Regions from separate parts of the Zoogloea sp. genome, predicted to be linked through region 2. Evidence: predicted binding sites of a transcription regulator. Region 2 holds the regulator's gene; each other region holds the start of a gene.

Region 1 (5,696 bases), on a different contig from region 2:
GACAGCGTGGCACAGGCGTTGCTGGCGGCGGAGAAGGTGGCCATCGTGCGCAGCACCGTGCTGCGCTGCGCGGTGCCCTATGCGCAGGAGGGCCTGGTGCGGCGGGCACTGGACGGCGCCGGGGCAGTGCTGCAGGGCGTGAGCCACGGCGAGCAGGTGGAATTCGCCTTCAGCCTGCCTGTGGATGCGGCGGCGGAGCTGGTGGCTCGTCTCGACGAGGCCTGCCACGGGCGCTTGGTGTGGCTGGGGGAGGATTAGGAGTACGAACCGCGAATGAATGAGGGGGACGCATGCATGCGTCCCCCTCGCATAACCTCATCCCCAGGTTACGAGACTGCTCAGCCCTTCAGGATCCAGCCCAGCACGTCCTTCAGCTCGGCGTCGCTGATCTTCTCGGCCGGGTTGGGGGGCATCGGGATCTGGCCCCAGTTGCCGGCGCCGCCCTTGCGGACCTTGTCGGTGAGCTTGGCGACGGCGTCACCCTGGCCCTTGTACTTCGCGGCGACGTCCTTGAAGGCCGGACCGACCAGCTTCTTGTCCATCGAATGGCAGGCCAGGCAGCCGGCCTTCTGGGCCGATGCGGCCGGGTCGGCGAAGACGCTGCCGCTGGCGGCGGTAGCCATCAGGGCGAGCAGCAGGAAGCGTTTCTTCATTTCTTGTCTCCTTGGCGAAGGCACCGCCCCTCGGATGCTCCGGGGGCGGTGAGGCACGATGCTCAGTAGATGTCGTGCTGCGTGTTGTAGAGGTTGAAGTGGCCGGTCGGCGTGACGATGCGCGGATCCTTGATGACGTTCTTCAGCTTCAAGGTCTTGTCATCCACGACGACGATCGCCGATTCCTTGTTCTTGGCGCTCCACACCGAGAACCACACTTCGTCGCCCGCCTTGTTGTACTCGGGCTGGACCACGCGCTTGGCGCCGTCGTCCTTCAGGCCGGCCCACTCGCCGATCGGCAGCGTCTTGTAGCCGGCGGCCAGGTTGTTGACGTCATACACCACGATGGACTGGGAAATCGCCGGATCCGGGTTCAGCGGGGCGTCGGAGTACAGGTGCTTGGACTTCGGATGGCTCTTGATGAACAGCGCGCCTCCGCCCGGGCCCTTCAGCGATTCGACCATCTTCCAAGCGTACTGCGGGTGCTTGGCCGGGTCGGTGCCGATCAGCGCGATGGTGTCGTCGCCGAGGTGACCGGTGGACCACACCGGACCGTACTTAGGATGGATGAAGTTGGCGCCGCGGCCCGGGTGCGGGATCTTGCCCACGTCGATGAGGCCGGCCAGCTTGCCGTCCTTCATGTCGATGGCGCCGATCTTGTTGGACTGGTTGGCTGCCACCATGAAGTAGCGCTTGCTGCTGTCCAGGCCGCCGTCATGCAGGAACTTGGCGACCGGAATTTCCTTGGTGGAGATGGTGTTGAGGTCGGTGTAGTTGACCAGCAGGGTCTTGCCGGTTTCCTTCACATTGACCAGGAACTCGGGCTTGTAGTGGGACGCCACGATGGAGGCGACGCGCGGCTCCGGGTGGTATTCCTGGTCGCCGACGGTCATGCCGCGGGTGGCCATGATCTTCAGCGGCTCGAGGGTGTCGCCGTTCATGATCACGTACTGGGGCGGCCAGTAGGAGCCGGCGATGGCCAGCTTGTCTTCGTAGCCCTTGAACTTGGAGGTCTCGACGGAGCGGGCCTCGAGGCCGGTGCGGATCTCGGCGACGTTGTCCGGCTTCTCCATCCACAGGTCGATCATGTTGATCTTGGCGTCGCGGCCGATCACGAACAGGTAGCGGCCGGAGGCGGACACGCGGGAGATATGCACCGCGTAGCCGGTCTTGACCACGTTGATGATCTTCTTGGTGTCGCCGTCGATGAGCGCAATCTCACCCGTGTCGCGCAGGGTGGTCGAGAAGATGTTCTCGATGTTGTAGTTGTTCATCTTCTTCTTCGGCCGCTGCTCGGGCGGCACGATGACCTTCCAGGTCGCCTTCATTTCCTTCAGGCCGTATTCCGGCGGCTGCGGAGGCGTCTGCTGGACGTAGCGGGCCATCAGGTCGACGGTGTCGTCGTCGAATTCACCGGAGGTGCCCCAGTTGGGCATGCCGGCGGGAGAGCCGTACTTGATGAAGACCTTCAGGTAGTCGGTGCCGGCGGCGAGGGTCTTCTCCGGCGTCAGCGGCTTGCCGGTGGCGCCCTTGCGCAGCACGCCGTGACAGCCGGCGCAGCGTTCGAAGTAGATCTGGCGTGCCTTGTCGAATTCCGCCTTGGTCATCGGCGGGGCCTTCGGGTTGATGTCCTGGTACATCTCCACATTGGCCAGCGGTGATCCGGCCGCCTGGTACTTGGCAGCGGGATCGTTCGTCGATGTCTTCGGCTCTTCGGCGAAGGCTTGCGACAGGGCCAGCGGCAGCAAGGCCGCGGCGATCGCTCCGGTTTTCCACATACTCATCGTGCATCTCCCTTTATGAACCCAACGAGCGGCCTATCCCGCTTGCGGCGAAGAGTGCGCTTCGGGGGTATTCCCCTTCCTTGACTCGGGTCAAGTTCGAAAAAGGTAGTCGGCTGATAGATTGCGGTCGTCATGATTCCGGGAGTTCCGCCATGCCTCCGTCCGCCACCGCCAGCTTCGGCCTGCCTGCCGCCGGCACCCTGCGTGCCTTTGTCGATCAGCTTGTCGGTGGCCGCGGCAGCGCCCCGGCCGAGACCTTCAAGCCGCTTGCCAGCGGTATCCGCCCGCCGGGGCGGGTGGCGCTGGTCGGCGCCGGGCCCGGCGACCCCGAGCTGCTGACGCTGCGCGCTGCGCGGCTGATCGGCGAGGCCGATGCGTTGGTCGTGGATCACCTGGTTGGTGATGGCGTGCTGGACTTCGCCCGGCCCGACGCGGAGCGCATCTATGTCGGCAAGGAGGCCGGTCATCACACCTTGCCGCAGGAAGACATCAACCGTCTGCTCGTCGAACTGGCCCGTGACGGCCGTCGGGTGGTCCGCCTGAAGGGTGGCGACCCCTTCATCTTCGGGCGCGGGGGCGAGGAGTTGGAAGAGCTGCTGGCCGCCGGCATCCCCTTCGAGGTGGTGCCGGGCGTCACCGCCGCCTGCGGCGTGGCGGCCTACGCCGGTATTCCGCTGACTCACCGTGATTACGCCCAGTCGGTGGTGTTTGCCACCGGTCACCGCCGTGCTGGGGAATCGGCGCTCGACTGGACGGCGCTGGCGCGCCCGCACCAGACCGCGGTGATCTACATGGGCGTTGGCATGTTGCTGTCCCACTGCGCGGCGCTGATCGCCCACGGCCGCGCCCCGCAGACCCCGGCGGCGCTGGTCGAGAACGGCACCACGCCGCGCCAGCGCATCGTCACCGGAACCCTCGAGACCTTGCCGGACAAGGCCACCCTGGCCGGCATCCGCCCGCCGGCGCTGCTGATCGTCGGCGAGGTGGTCAGCCTGGCTGGCAAGCTCGCCTGGTTCGACGGCGCGGCCGCAGGGGCTGGGGCGGCGGTGATGGCGTAGCCCTGCGGGGCTGGTTTCTGGGGAATCCGTGGGGGCGAATGAATTCGCCCCCACGGATTCTTGTGGGATATGCACATCATTGGTGCATATTCCGGTGTTCATTGTGGTGCATGGCGTACGGCATGCTGTCTGGCCGGTAGGCCCGATCCCTCTTTTGATACTCCCAAAGCCCTTCTTTGGCGCCGGATTGCAACATCCGAGCAATGGGCGCGGCGTAAACCGCTTGGCGTGAAGTTTGCTACGTCAAGCAATGATTCTGAAAACCGCGCCCCAAGAACGGAGTATCCAGTGACCATCCATGTCGCCCTCAATCACCTGACCTCCTACAAGTACGACCGGCCGATCAATGTCGGCCCGCAAGTCGTCCGTCTGCGGCCCGCTCCCCACAGCCGCACGCGCATCCTGTCCTACTCCCTGAAGGTGCTGCCCAAGCCCCATTTCATCAACTGGCAGCAGGACCCGCAGTCCAACTACCTGGCGCGCCTGGTCTTCCCGGAGAAGGTCACCGAGTTCAGCGTGGAGGTGGATCTGGTTGCCGAGATGTCGGTGATCAACCCGTTCGACTTCTTCCTGGAGCCGGAGGCCGAGAACTTCCCGTTCGAATACGCCGGCGCCCTCAGCCACGAGCTGGCCCCGTACCGTCTGAAGGACGAGGCCACGCCGGAGTTCAAGAAGTACCTGGACGGCATCTCCCGCGACAAGACCCGGGTGGTGGACTTTCTGGTCAAGCTCAACGCCGACCTGCAGCAGCACATCGGCTACGTGATCCGCATGGAACCGGGCGTGCAGACGCCGGAAGAGACGCTGACCAAGCGTACCGGCTCGTGCCGCGATTCGGCCTGGCTGCTGGTCCAGCTGCTGCGCCACCTGGGCCTGGCGGCGCGCTTCGTGTCCGGCTACCTGATCCAGCTGAAGGCCGACGTGAAATCCCTCGACGGCCCGTCCGGCACCGAGGTGGACTTCACCGACCTGCACGCGTGGACCGAGGTCTACCTGCCCGGCGCCGGCTGGGTCGGCCTCGATCCGACCTCGGGCCTGTTCGCCGGCGAAGGCCACATCCCGCTGGCCGCCTCTCCCGACCCGTCGTCGGCAGCGCCGATCTCCGGCCTCATCGACGAGTGCGAGTGCGAGTTCGAGCACCTCATGAAGGTCACCCGCGTGAAGGAAGCGCCGCGGGTCACCAAGCCCTACACCGAGGAGCAGTGGGCCGAGATCGAGGCCCTCGGCCATCGCATCGACGCCGACCTCGACGCCAACGACATGCGCCTGACGATGGGCGGCGAGCCGACCTTCGTGTCCATTGACGATCCGGACGGTGCCGAGTGGAACACCGAGGCGATGGGCCCGACCAAGCGCATCCGCGCCGAAGATCTCTACCATCGCCTGCGCGAGAAGTACGGCCCCAATGGCCTGGCCCACTTCGGCCAGGGCAAGTGGTATCCGGGCGAGCAGCTGCCGCGCTGGTCGCTGACCTGCTTCTGGCGCAAGGACGGCGAGCCGATCTGGACCAACCCGGACCTGATCGCCGACGCCTCCGCCCCGGGCGAAGTGGATGCTGCCCAGGCCAATGCCTTCCTCGCCGGCATCGCCGAACGGCTGGCGCTGGACCCGCGGCGGGTCTTCCCGGCCTACGAGGACGCCTTCTACTACCTTTGGCGGGAACGCCGTCTGCCGGGCAACGTGGATCCCTTCGACGCGCGCCTCGACGACCCGCTGGAGCGCGACCGCATCCGCCGCGTCTATGAACATGGCCTGCCCAACCCGGTCGGCTACGTGCTGCCGGTCAGCCTCAACAGCTACACCGGCGACTGGCAGACCGGCCCGTGGTTCCTGCGCGATGAACGCTGCTACCTGATCCCCGGCGACTCGCCGCTGGGCTACCGCTTGCCGCTGGATTCCCAGCCGTGGGTGGCGAAGGGCGACTACCCCTACGTCAATCCGCCCGACCACCACCAGGTTTTCCCGCCGCTGCCCGAGTACGCCGCGATCCGCCGCCAGCTGCCGGGCGGCCAGACCGCCGTGCTCAACGCGCTGAAGGACGGCGAGGCCGGCTTCGGCTCGTCCGCCGCCGCGCGTGCCGCCGCTGCGCTGAAGGCCGCCCGCGACGCCGAGAAGCTGAGCCCCACCGACCGCCAGCCGGAGCCCTTCAAGTCCGCCGACTGGATCGTCCGCACCGCCATGTGCGCCGAGCCGCGAAACGG
Region 2 (5,696 bases):
TCCACTGCCTGTCGATCTTCAACAGGCCGCCCTTCTCCATCTCGCGCAGGTCGGCGAGTTCGGCCGCGAAGTACTTGTTGAAGTCGATCAGGTGGGCAATCTCAATGGACTCGATGGACAGCTCGAAGTGACACATCAGCGCCTGGATGATCGCCCGCCGCAGCAGGTCATCCGGCGTCAGCTCGATGCCGCGCAGCACCGGCAGGCGACCGGTGTCGATGATGTCGTAGTACTCGTCGAGCGTCTTCACGTTCTGCGCGTAGGTCGGCCCGACCTTGCCGATCGCCGACACGCCGAAGGCCAGCAGGTCGCACTCCGCGTAGGTGGAATAACCCTGGAAGTTGCGGTGGAGGCGCCCCTGGCGCTGGGCCGTGGTCAGCTCGTCGTCCGGCTTGGCGAAGTGATCCATGCCGATATACACGTAGCCAGCCTCGGTCAGGCGGCGGATCGCCAGTTGCAGAATCTGCAGCTTGGTTTCGCCCGACGGCAGCTGCGCGTCGATGATGCGGCGCTGGGGCTTGAACAGGCTCGGCAGGTGCGCGTAGTTATAGATCGACAGGCGATCCGGCGACAGGGCCAGGATCTGCTCGAGGGTACGGTTGAAGCTGATGACGTTCTGCTTGGGCAGGCCATAGATCAGGTCCACGCTGACCGACTTGAAGCCATGGGCCCGCGCCGCGTCGATCACCAGCTTGGTTTCTTCCTCGCTCTGAACGCGGTTGACCGCCTTCTGCACATCCGGGTTGAAATCCTGGATGCCGACGCTCATGCGGTTGAAACCCAGTTCAGCCAACAGCGCGACGGTGGCTTCATCCACCTTGCGCGGATCCACCTCGATGGAATACTCACCGTCCGGCACCAGCGTGAAGTGCTTGCGGACCATGCCCATCAGGCGACGCAGTTCGTCGTGGGACAGGAAGGTCGGGGTGCCACCGCCCAGATGCAACTGCAGGACTTCCCGCGGCCCATCGAGCCTGGCCGCCTGCATGTCCACTTCTTTTTCGAGATAATCCAGATACTTGGCGGAGCGACCATGATCCTTGGTGATGATCTTGTTGCACGCGCAGTAGTAGCAGATCGTATTGCAGAAAGGGATGTGGAAGTATAATGAGAGCGGTTTGCCGATTCCGCCGACGGTGCGTCTCCCGAGCCAGTCGCTCAAGGCTTCGGAGTTGAACGCCTCGACGAAGCGATCCGCGGTCGGGTAGGACGTATACCTCGGGCCATTCACATCAAACTTGCGAATGAGCTCGGGATCGAATATCAGGTCTTTTTGTGTCGTGTTCATGGTGCACTTCTGTTGGTTGCGCGGAACGATCGCAGAATCGATCCAAAACAGTATTGACGTGGATCAAAGGGCCCCAAACGTTGGTAAATCCTTCCAGTTCAGGTGATTGCGCGTGCAGATGAAATCGGTGATTCCGGTGACGGTCGTGGACATCAAGGTCGCTTGCTCCCAGTGCAACCTGCGGGAATTGTGTCTTCCCTTCGGCCTCGACCCCAATGAGATCGACCAGCTCGACGAGCTCGTCGGCAGCCGCCGCAAGATCAAGCGGCAGCAGCACCTCTACCGCTCCGGCGACTCTTTCGAGGCGATCTATGCGATCCGCGCCGGCTCCTTCAAAACCGACGTGATTCTCGAGGATGGGCGCGACCAGGTGACCGGCTTCCAGATGACCGGCGAAGTGCTGGGCCTGGACGGCATCAGCACCGAACACCACTCCTGCAACGCCATCGCGCTGGAAGACAGCGAGGTCTGCGTGATCCCGTTCAACCGGCTCGAAGAGCTGTCACGGGAGGTAGAGAGCCTGCAACACCAGTTCCACAAGATCATGAGCCGCGAGATCGTCCGCGATCATGGCGTGATGATGCTGCTCGGCTCGATGCGCGCCGAGGAACGCCTGGCGGCGTTCCTGCTGAACATGTCCCAACGCTTCACAGCGCGGGGCTTCTCGCCGTCCGAGTTCCACCTGCGCATGACGCGCGACGAAATCGGCTCCTATCTCGGCCTCAAGCTTGAAACGGTGTCCCGCGCCTTCTCCCGCTTCCAGGAAGAAGGCCTCGTTGCCGTCCAGCAGAAGCACATCCGCATTCTCGACACGCCGGGCCTGAAACGCCTGCTCAACCACCACGCCGCCTGACGGCGGCGACTGGCCTCACAGCCAGGCCAGCCAGCCAAGCGGGTTCTTGCTGACCGCCACCGACACGATCCACGACAGGGTCGCCAGCGCGCCAAGCAAGGCAATAGCCCGCTGAGCGCGCGGGCGCGTCGCCTTCAGCGCTACACTCCCCAGCCCGATATAGACGAGCAAGCCGAGCACCTTGGCGGTCAGCCAGGCATGGACGAAGGGATACTGCGCCGCCATCCAGGCCAGGCCGAGCGCGCTCCCCAGCAAGCAGGAATCGACGAGATGAGGCAGTACCCGCGTCAGGCGGGCCTGCAGCAGCGGTGAGCCGCTCAGCGACCACCAGCCCCGCAACGCGAAGCCGCAACCGCTGAGCACCACGCAGGTAATGTGAAAATGCTTGAGAGCCAGATACATGCCGCGCCTCCGTGTTTCCGCCGCGGCGCCCCGGCTGCCGGCGGGCCCCGCAAAAGCGGGGCCGCGACACTTTAGCTGCGCAGCACGCCGACTTCCAGCGCGGCAAACCAGTTGATGAAACGCTGCACGTCCGCCCCTTGGTAGATGGCCCCATGCTGCGGCACCAGCATGTCGATCTCCAGGCGGGAGACCCGCTCGCACCAGTCGCGTTTGGCCCGGTCCGAACCCATCCAGCGCTTGTGGAAGCCCTCCGCATGGCGGATGTGGCGGGAAAAATCCTGGACGTACAGATCGTTGTTATCCGCTGGCAGCAAGGCCGCGCCGACATCGCCGGAAAAGAGGATCTTGGCCTTCGGATCGTACAGGTGGAAATTGCCGGACGAGTGCAGGTAATGGGCCGGAATAGCCTGCAGTTCCAAGCCGTCGAGACGAATCGTCGTGCCCTGATCGGGGATCGGCACGAAGGTCGAGTCCTGCCCGCCAAAATGAGGCAGAAAGCTCTGCCACAACCAGCTGGTGTAGCACTTCAGATCAGGCTTGAACTCCAGCCACAAGGCCAGCGAGGAAATAATGTCCGGATCCTGATGGGACGCGAAGATCCCCGCCAGCCTTGTCGGATCACACTCCGCCGACAAGGCCGAAAAGACCGCCGGAAAGATCTCGATGCCACCCGGATCGCACAGCAGGGCTTCATCGCCGTGAACCACCACGTATTCATTGGTATCGATGATGTAACCGGGCTTGGTGGCATCCCGCGCGATCGCCAGCCAGCGGTGTTCCTCGTCCTGGTAGATGCAATGGGCCTGTTTCATGGGTTTCCTAATCCTTTACGAGGCGTTCCTTGCCAAGAACCTCGAGTGACCGCTTGATCTGGGCGATCACCTCGGCAAAATCCGTCGACACCTGCATCAATGCTGCACTGAAGCCGCCGCCATAAGCCGCCTCGATCTTGGCCGATCGGGCCAGAACACCACCCAGCTCAACCAGCTGCTGGGTTTCCTCGACAGCCGCACGCAACCGCAGGTCAAGCCCCCGGAGGCGGCTCTGCTGCTCGGCCAACCGGGCTGCACCACGCCTTCGGGCTTCCCTCGCCCCCGGCACACCTTCACCGCTGAGCTTGAGCGCGTCAGCCAGGATGCGTGCGATGCGCTGCTGCTGGACGACGCCGGTAACGCTACCCACCGAACCGGAAGTCATTTCGCGCAGGGATGCCATGTGACGGGTCAGATCCTGCGCAAACCGGCGCAGCTCGTTGGACAGCACGCCGAAGCCAAGCGCCGCATTGCCTGCCCGCTTGGCGAGGAAGATCGCATTGAGCGCCATCAGGTTGATACGAAAGGCCGTCGCCACAACGGCCTTGATCTCCTCATTGACGCGGACGATGCGGGCAAGCTCACCTGTCCGCAGGGTAATCCCTTGGAAATTCGGTTCTGGCGCGTTCATACGGACTCTTTGGAGCAGGCAGACTGTAGTGGCTGATTAACGGCGGCGAGAGAGGCAGCTTGAGAGGACAAGAACGGAAAAGCGGCCCGCTCACCTGCAAGCAAGCTGAAGGCCGTAAACGAAAAAACCCGCTGACGAATCAGCGGGTTTTCTTGATACTTGGGGCGACATACCGGGATCGAACCGGTGACACCTGGAATCACAATCCAGTGCTCTACCAACTGAGCTAATGCCGCCACTGATGACCGCCGATCGAAATCGCCGATCTAGAACCTTTTAAAGAGCCTGCCCGACAGGAATCGAACCTGTAACCCCCGGCTTAGAAGGCCGGTGCTCTATCCAGTTGAGCTACGGGCAGTTCGCCGTGGGCACCCGGGTCAAGCTTTGGTCGGGGTGGAGAGATTCGAACTCCCGACATCTTGCTCCCAAAGCAAGCGCGCTACCGGACTGCGCTACACCCCGAGAGCCGCGAATAGTACACACCTATCGCGATGCCGTCAAACATTAATTGGCACGGATTTTAATGTCCGCCGAAATTCGTGCCTACCTGCCCACCCCCACCTCCCCCCTGTCCAGCAAGCCCGGCCCGATCCTGGCGCATGCCTCCAGGGTAAGCGTTGCAGGCGCGCAACAATTTGAATTCACACCATTTGATCTAGATCACAGCTTTCGTTGTGCGGCGCAATAAATCAGTAGGTTTACCAATACCAGGATCACCTGCGCAGGGTAAAATCCGCCCCGGCCCCAGACGACCCGAAGCCACGTGGCAACGGCAACCCAATAGCCGCACGACCCGCACTCACCCGAGTACCCATCATGAACGAACAGCACTACCTCACGCCCCTCTTCGAGCCCCGCTCGGTGGCCATCATCGGCGCCAGCGAAAGAGAGCTGTCCCTCGGCAACATTCTCGTACGCAACATGCTGGAGGCCGGCTTCAAGGGCAAGCTGTTCACCGTCAACCCGAAGTACGACCAGGTGCTTGGCGTCCCCTGTTACAAGAGCGTCGAGGACATCCCCCAGCGCCTCGACCTGGCAGTCATCACCACCAAGGCCGACCGCGTGCCGGCCATCGTCGACGCCTGTGGGCGCGCCGGCTGCAAGTCTGTGGTGGTGCTCCCGTCCGGTTTCTCCGACGCCGGCCCGCGCGGCCGCATGCTCGAGAAGAACACCGTCGAAAACGCCCGACGCCACCGCATCCGCCTGCTCGGCCCCAACTGTCTGGGCGTGCTGCGCCCCGAACTCGGCCTCAACGCCAGCTTCGCCCACGGCGGCGCCATCAAGGGCTCGATCGGCCTGATCTCCCAGTCCGGCGCCCTCTGTTCGGCGATCCTCGACTGGGCGCGCCCCAACAACGTCGGTTTCTCGTCGGTCGTCTCCCTCGGCACCTCGGTGGACATCGACTTCGGCGAGGTTCTCGAATTCATGGTCTCGGATGCCCGCACCGAGAGCATCTTCCTATATGTAGAAGGCATCAAGGACGCCCGCCGCTTCGTCAGCGCGCTGCGCGCCGCCGCCCGCGTCAAGCCGGTGCTGCTGATCAAGGTCGGCCGCCACCCCGCCGGCTCCCACGCCGCACTGCTGCACTCCGGCGCCACGGTGGGCGAGGACGCGGTGTTCGACGCCGCGCTGCGCCGCGCCGGCGTGATCCGCCTCTACAACATGGGCCAGTTGTTCGCCGCCGCCAACGCGCTGTTCTCCCACTTCCGC
Region 3 (5,696 bases), on a different contig from region 2:
AATTGGCCGGGCGGCCCGACGGGGTCGGCGCGCGGTTGGTCATGAAAGTGTAGGCCCAGCCCTTCGGCACGCCGGGGAAGAAGCTGCCGGCGTTGGCGAGGGACGGGATCGACGTGGGCCAACCGGTGCATTCGAGGGAACCGAGCCCGTCGCGGGCCATCAGCGCCACCGTCTCCGGGCGCAGCACGCGGCCGTGGGGGCCGGCGCCGTCGTTGAGGAGCATGCGGATGAACTTCATGTACTCGCCGACCGTCGCGTACAGGCCGTGGCCGCCGCAGTCCATCGCCGGTGGCTGCGGCAGCACCAGTTCGGGCAACGGGCTGAGCGCGCCGTTGGCGGCCCGCTCGTGGATGGTCACACGGCGCGCCCGCATGGACTCGGACATCGTGAAGCCGATGTCCGCCATGCCCAGCGGTTCGAAGATCCGCTCCTTCATCACCTCGCCGAGGCGCTGGCCACGCAGCGCCTCGACCACCAGCCCGAGCCAGTCGATGTTGACGCCGTAGGTCCACCGCTCGCCCGGATCGTGCAGCAGCACGCTGCGGATGGACGGGAACTCGCACGACACGATGGTCGGGATCTCCTTCGCCGTGCGGTACTGCAGGTCGTCCTGGCTGAAGAACTCGTAGCCGAGGCCGGAGGTGTGCAGGAACAGGTCGTTGATCGTCACGTCGCGCTTCGGCGGCCGCGTGCGCGGCTGGCCCGCCGCGTCGAAGCCGTCAAGCACCTGAAGCTCAGCGAACTCGGGCAGGTACTTACGCACCGGGTCGGCCAGCGACAGGCGCCCCTCCTCGATGAGCTGCATCGCGCAGGTGCCGGTCAGCGCCTTGGTGGTGGAAAAGATCGCGAAGACCGAATCGAGCGTCATCGCCGACTCGGCGCCCAGCTCCCGCAGCCCCGCGCAGCCTTCGTAGAAATTGCCGTCCCGGTCGGTGGCCATCGCCACCACGCCGGGCACCCCGCCGGCCCGGTGCACCGCCTGGTCCAGTACGGAATCCAGGACGGCCGTCAATGTGCTTGTGCTTACCGTCATGCCTTGTCTCCTCATATCGTTGTGGTCCGCTTGACGCGCCCGCCCTGAAACCCGGAGGCCGGGCGGGCGGAAGGACGATATGTCGGGACAAGGCCGCCGCCTGTCCGGAAACGGCAGGCGGCTATCGGGATCCGGCAATTATTGGCGGCCTACATGCGGCCGAAGCCGCCGCGCGGGCCTCACCACCTACAGCGTCGTCAGCCGTGCCAGCTGGCGGCCGAACAGAGCGGTCACCAGCAGCAGCACCGGCGTGATCGTGATGAAGCCGTACAGCACGCGGCGGATCAGCGGATGGGCGCGGTCGGCTTCGATGAAGTGGCGGATCACCAGCCAGCCCTTCAGCCACAGGATGGCGGCCACCAACCATTGCAGCCCGACCTGGCCGTGCAACCCATGGCCTAGCAGCAGCGACAGCCCGGTCAGCGCGAGCAGACCGAGCCAGGTCTTCACGAGCGGCGCCAGCGGAGCCGCCGATTCACAATGCATGTCGTTCATGCTCACACCAGCACGTAGAAGAAGGAGAAGATGACCAGCCAGATGATGTCGGTGGCGTGCCAGTAGCAGGCCAGCGCCTCCAGGCCGCTGTAGTCGTCGGCCGAATAGCCGCCAGCCAAGTGGCGCGCCAGCACCCACAGGATGCCGAGGATGCCCCACACCGCATGCACCATGTGGTTGAAGGTCAGGTAGTAATAAACGCCCGAGAAGATGCCGGCCTGCCCGTCGATGCCATGGGCCAGGTTCCACTGGATCTCGATGATCTTGGCGAGCGGATAGCCCAGCGCCAGCACCAGCCCGCCAACCAGCCAGGCAATCGAGGCCCGGCGCCGCCCGACGCGGATCAGCGCCGTGGAACAGGCGATGCAGAAACTGCTGCTGATCATCACCAGCGTGATGACGGTGCCAAGCGTGGTGGACAAGCCCTCCGCGCCTTTCTCGAAGGCCTCCGGAAAATGGGCGCGGGCGACGAAATAGACGACGAAGAGCACCAGGAATTCTACGAACTCGCAGCAGATCCCGACCCAGATCCCCTTGTTGCCGGGAATCCGCCCGCCCGGCGCCTCCTCGAAATCCGGTCCCGCTACAGTCATGGTATTGGCAGTCATCGTTTTCCCCATTGCTCGGCAGCCGCCATTCTTCGCCACCGGCCCGGCCGCGGAAGGAACAGATGAAATGGTTTACTGCCGATACAGATCGGGGAATTGATGCTGGTCAATTCTGCGCAGGAGCATCAGGGAAATACGCCGGGAAGGCGAATGCCCGTGGGGGCGAATTCATTCTCCCCATGGAATGGCGGGCGGATCCCTCACTTCATGAAGACCCTGCTCAGAACCCGTAGCTGATCAGCCCCACCAGCTTGCTCACCTGGTTCACGCCGAAGCGGTTGTCGCCGCCGATGATGCCCTGCAGCGTCCACGTCAGGCCGGTGCTGCCGATGGGCTGGGACAGGCCGAGGACGAGGTGGCGGAAGCCGTCGCTGATCGGGCCCTTGCCGGCGAAGCAGCCGTTGACGACGAAGGCGGTGCCCGGCGCGCAGGATCCACCCGTGGCGGCGTCGCCGGTGCCCAGGTACTTGCCCTCCCGCGCGTAGGTGTACCAGCCGAGGCTGGCCGTGAAGGTCAACTCGGCCGGCAGCGGGCGGGTGTAGTTGAGCGTCCAGTAGGTGTCGCCGCGGTTGCCCCACACGGTGTCGTTGAGCAGGGTCTGCGCGTTCAGCGCGTACTCCTGCCAGGCCAGGCCGAGCTTGGTCTCGGTGGCATTGGCGTGGCGGCCGTTGAGGTAGTAGTAGGCGGTCAGGCCCAGCGTGTAGGAGACGTCGCCAAGCTTGCCGGTGTAGCCGCCGTAGAAGTCGTTCTCCACCGACTTGCCGTCCTGGAAGTCGCTGACCGCCACATTGCCGGTGGCCGCGTACTGGTCGTAGGAACGGCCCAGCTGCTTGTACGAGTAGTTGATCGCCGACGCCCAGTAGCCCAGGTAGAAACCGCTTTCATGGGTGAAGTCGACGCCCCACTGGGGTGTGAAGCGGTCCGACTCGGGGGCGTCCGCGCCCTGGTTGCCGAGGCCGGGCTTGGCGTTGCCATAGGTCGTCGTCGCGCCGCGCAGGTAGTAGCGGCTGGCGAGATCCACGTGTCGGGTAAGGGTGTAGGGCGGTGCTACTTCATCGGCGGCGAAGGCAGGGCTGACGGAAGCGGCGAGGACGGACAGGGCGCACAGCGACCCTGCGATGGCTTTATCAAGCATCACGAGAGAAGACTCCGATTGAGGTTCCGGATATGCGCGCCGTCCTCCTAGCAGAAAGCGGACCAGCCAGCGCGGGGATGGATGCGATGCCGAGCTTGCATATACATGGCGACGCAATCCGCCCCACCCAATCCGGGCACGGCACGCCCTCCGGCGATGCACCCGCGGCGTGCCTGCCCATTTCCGGCGGCACCACGGCGGTGCATGCACCCTTTCGGCATGGCCAGTGCGAGATGCCGGACTCCACCCGCATCCCGCTCGACAAAACCCTGGCAGGCCAGTGTCCACAAGGCTTTCACGGGATTGTCACGACAACTGGCACCGCTATTGCTAAACGATCGGCGAGAGGGAGCGAATCGCGCTGTATCGCGTTCGTTTCATCGAAGGGTGGCTAGGGTTCCGGTCCCGTTTCGGATATGCGCACATATCGGGGGATGTCTGGTCCGAGAGCTGCCGGCTGCAACAGGCCGAGCAGGCATGTCGTGGCTCCACGGAGGGATAAAAGCCCGGGAGGAACGCTTTGGATGAAGCGCCCTCTCGCCCGTTTTCTCCCAAACGACAGGAGCCCTTCATGTACCAGACCGACACCCGCCGCGTTCGTCCGACCGTCCTCCGCGACACGCGCGCCACCGCCACTTACTCCATCGTCAAGCGTCTCAAGACCACCCTCGCCGTGCTGGGCCTGGGCAGTGCGCTGCTCGCCGCACCGGCGCCGGCCCTCGCCGAGGTCAAGGTCGGCGTTTCCGACTGGCCGGGCTGGGTGGCCTGGTACGTGGCCGAGCAGAAGGGCTTCTTCAAGAAGCACAAGGCCGACGTGAAGCTGGTGTGGTTCTCCAACTACACCGACTCCATCTCCGCGCTGTCCTCCGGCCAGCTCGACGCCAACTGCCAGACCTGGTCCGACACGATGGGCCCGCTGGCCAAGGGCGTGCCGGTGAAGGCGGTGCTGGTCAATGACAACTCGGCCGGCAACGACGCGCTGATGGTCAGCGACAAGATCAAGGGCTTCGCCGACCTGAAGGGCAAGCGCATCGCCCTCGAAGAGTTCAGCATCTCCCACTTCGTGCTTGCCACCGCGCTGGCCAAGAACGGCCTCACCCAGAAGGACGTGAAGGTGGTGAACCTGTCCGCCGGCGACGCCGCGGCGGCCTTCCTGGCCGGCCGCGTGGACGCCGCCGTGGTGTGGAACCCGTGGGTCTCGCAGATCGAGAAGAGCGGCAAGGGCAAGCCGCTGTTCACGTCGAAGGACATGCCGGGCCTGATCCCCGACTTGCTGGTGGCTCAGGACAAGGCCATCAAGACCAAGCACAAGGACCTGGTCGGCATGATCCGGGCCTGGTTCGACACCGAGAAGTTCATCCGCGACAACCCGGACGAGGCGGCCAGGATCATGTCCAAGGTGGTCGGCATGAAGGCCGAGGACTACAAGGTCTTCCTGCCCGGCACGCGCTTCTTCGACGCGGCGGCCAACCAGGCCGCGCTGACGCCGGCTGACGCAAAATCCCTGCAGGCCGTCGCCCCGACCATCTCGGCCTTCCTGCTCGACAAGAAGCTGATCGACGGCAAGCCCGACGCCGCCAAGGGCATCGACGCCAGCCTGCTCGCCGAAGCCCTCGGCAAGTGAGACGGCCATGAGCGCAAGCAAGCGAGCCGGCGGGGGCGGCAGCTCCCTGTGGCAGATCCGCGCCGCCATCGACCCGCGCCAGTACTGGCTGCTGGCCCTGTTCGGGCTGGTCGCGCCGCTCGTCGCGTGGCTGGTGGCGAGCCACCTGGACGGCACCGACAAGGTCTTCCTGCCCGGCCCAGCCGACGTGCTGGCGCGCATCTGGAGCTGGGCCACCGATGACGACCTGGCCGCTGACGTGGCGATCAGTACCTGGCGCGTGGTGGCCGGCTGGGCCCTGTCGGCCGCCATCGCGCTGCCGCTGGGCCTCTTCATCGGCAGCTACCGGGCCGTGCAGGCGCTGCTGGAGCCCCTCACCGACTTCATCCGCTACATGCCGGCGGTGGCCTTCATCCCGCTGGTCATGCTGTGGGTCGGCATCGAGGAGGGCTCCAAGGTGGCGATCATCTTCATCGGCACCTTCTTCCAGATGGTGCTGATGGTCGCCGAAGACGTGCGCCGCGTGCCGCTGGCGCAGATCGAGGCAGCCCAGACCATGGGCGCCACGCGCAGCGAGATCCTCGAGAAGGTCATCGTCCCGTCGGCCAAGCCGGCCCTGCTCGACACCCTGCGGGTGACCATGGGCTGGGCATGGACCTACCTGGTGGTGGCCGAGCTGGTGGCCTCCAACTCCGGCCTCGGCTACGCGGTGCTCAAGGCCCAGCGCTTCCTGCAGACCGACAAGATCTTCGCCGGCATCCTGCTGATCGGCCTGATCGGCCTCCTCATCGACCAGGGCTTCCGCCTGGTCCATCGCAAGGC

The links. The regulator FNR, encoded in region 2, switches genes on or off when oxygen is low (the NO sensors DNR and NnrR bind a similar motif). The targets are predictions, from matches to a motif close to TTGANCTAGNTCAA.
Region 1: cobA (uroporphyrinogen-III C-methyltransferase) is a predicted target of FNR. The motif match lies at 2,518-2,531, and genes of this name have one in related genera.
Region 3: ACE3RX_RS03615 (cytochrome c oxidase subunit 3 family protein) is a predicted target of FNR. The motif match lies at 2,233-2,246, and genes of this name have one in related genera.

Annotation. Positions count from the first base shown of each region.
Region 1 covers NZ_JAYSDK010000004.1:21,009-26,704, reverse strand. The annotation lists gene ACE3RX_RS03435 (YigZ family protein) at 1-258, shown strand, start outside; gene ACE3RX_RS03430 (c-type cytochrome) at 339-653, opposite strand; gene ACE3RX_RS03425 (cytochrome D1 domain-containing protein) at 716-2,437, opposite strand; gene cobA (uroporphyrinogen-III C-methyltransferase) at 2,590-3,495, shown strand; gene ACE3RX_RS03415 (DUF2126 domain-containing protein) at 3,784-5,696, shown strand, end outside.
Region 2 covers NZ_JAYSDK010000027.1:9,508-15,203, reverse strand. The annotation lists gene hemN (oxygen-independent coproporphyrinogen III oxidase) at 1-1,288, opposite strand, end outside; gene fnr (fumarate/nitrate reduction transcriptional regulator Fnr) at 1,407-2,141, shown strand; gene ACE3RX_RS15920 (SirB2 family protein) at 2,157-2,543, opposite strand; gene ACE3RX_RS15915 (MBL fold metallo-hydrolase) at 2,615-3,355, opposite strand; gene ACE3RX_RS15910 (chemotaxis protein) at 3,363-3,986, opposite strand; tRNA gene ACE3RX_RS15905 (tRNA-His) at 4,147-4,222, opposite strand; tRNA gene ACE3RX_RS15900 (tRNA-Arg) at 4,271-4,344, opposite strand; tRNA gene ACE3RX_RS15895 (tRNA-Pro) at 4,372-4,448, opposite strand; gene ACE3RX_RS15890 (GNAT family N-acetyltransferase) at 4,803-5,696, shown strand, end outside.
Region 3 covers NZ_JAYSDK010000004.1:63,132-68,827, forward strand. The annotation lists gene ACE3RX_RS03605 (serine hydrolase domain-containing protein) at 1-1,033, opposite strand, end outside; gene ACE3RX_RS03610 (hypothetical protein) at 1,220-1,528, opposite strand; gene ACE3RX_RS03615 (cytochrome c oxidase subunit 3 family protein) at 1,531-2,136, opposite strand; gene ACE3RX_RS03620 (TorF family putative porin) at 2,357-3,271, opposite strand; guanidine-I (ykkC/yxkD leader) riboswitch at 3,652-3,786, shown strand; gene ACE3RX_RS03625 (ABC transporter substrate-binding protein) at 3,843-4,895, shown strand; gene ACE3RX_RS03630 (ABC transporter permease) at 4,903-5,696, shown strand, end outside.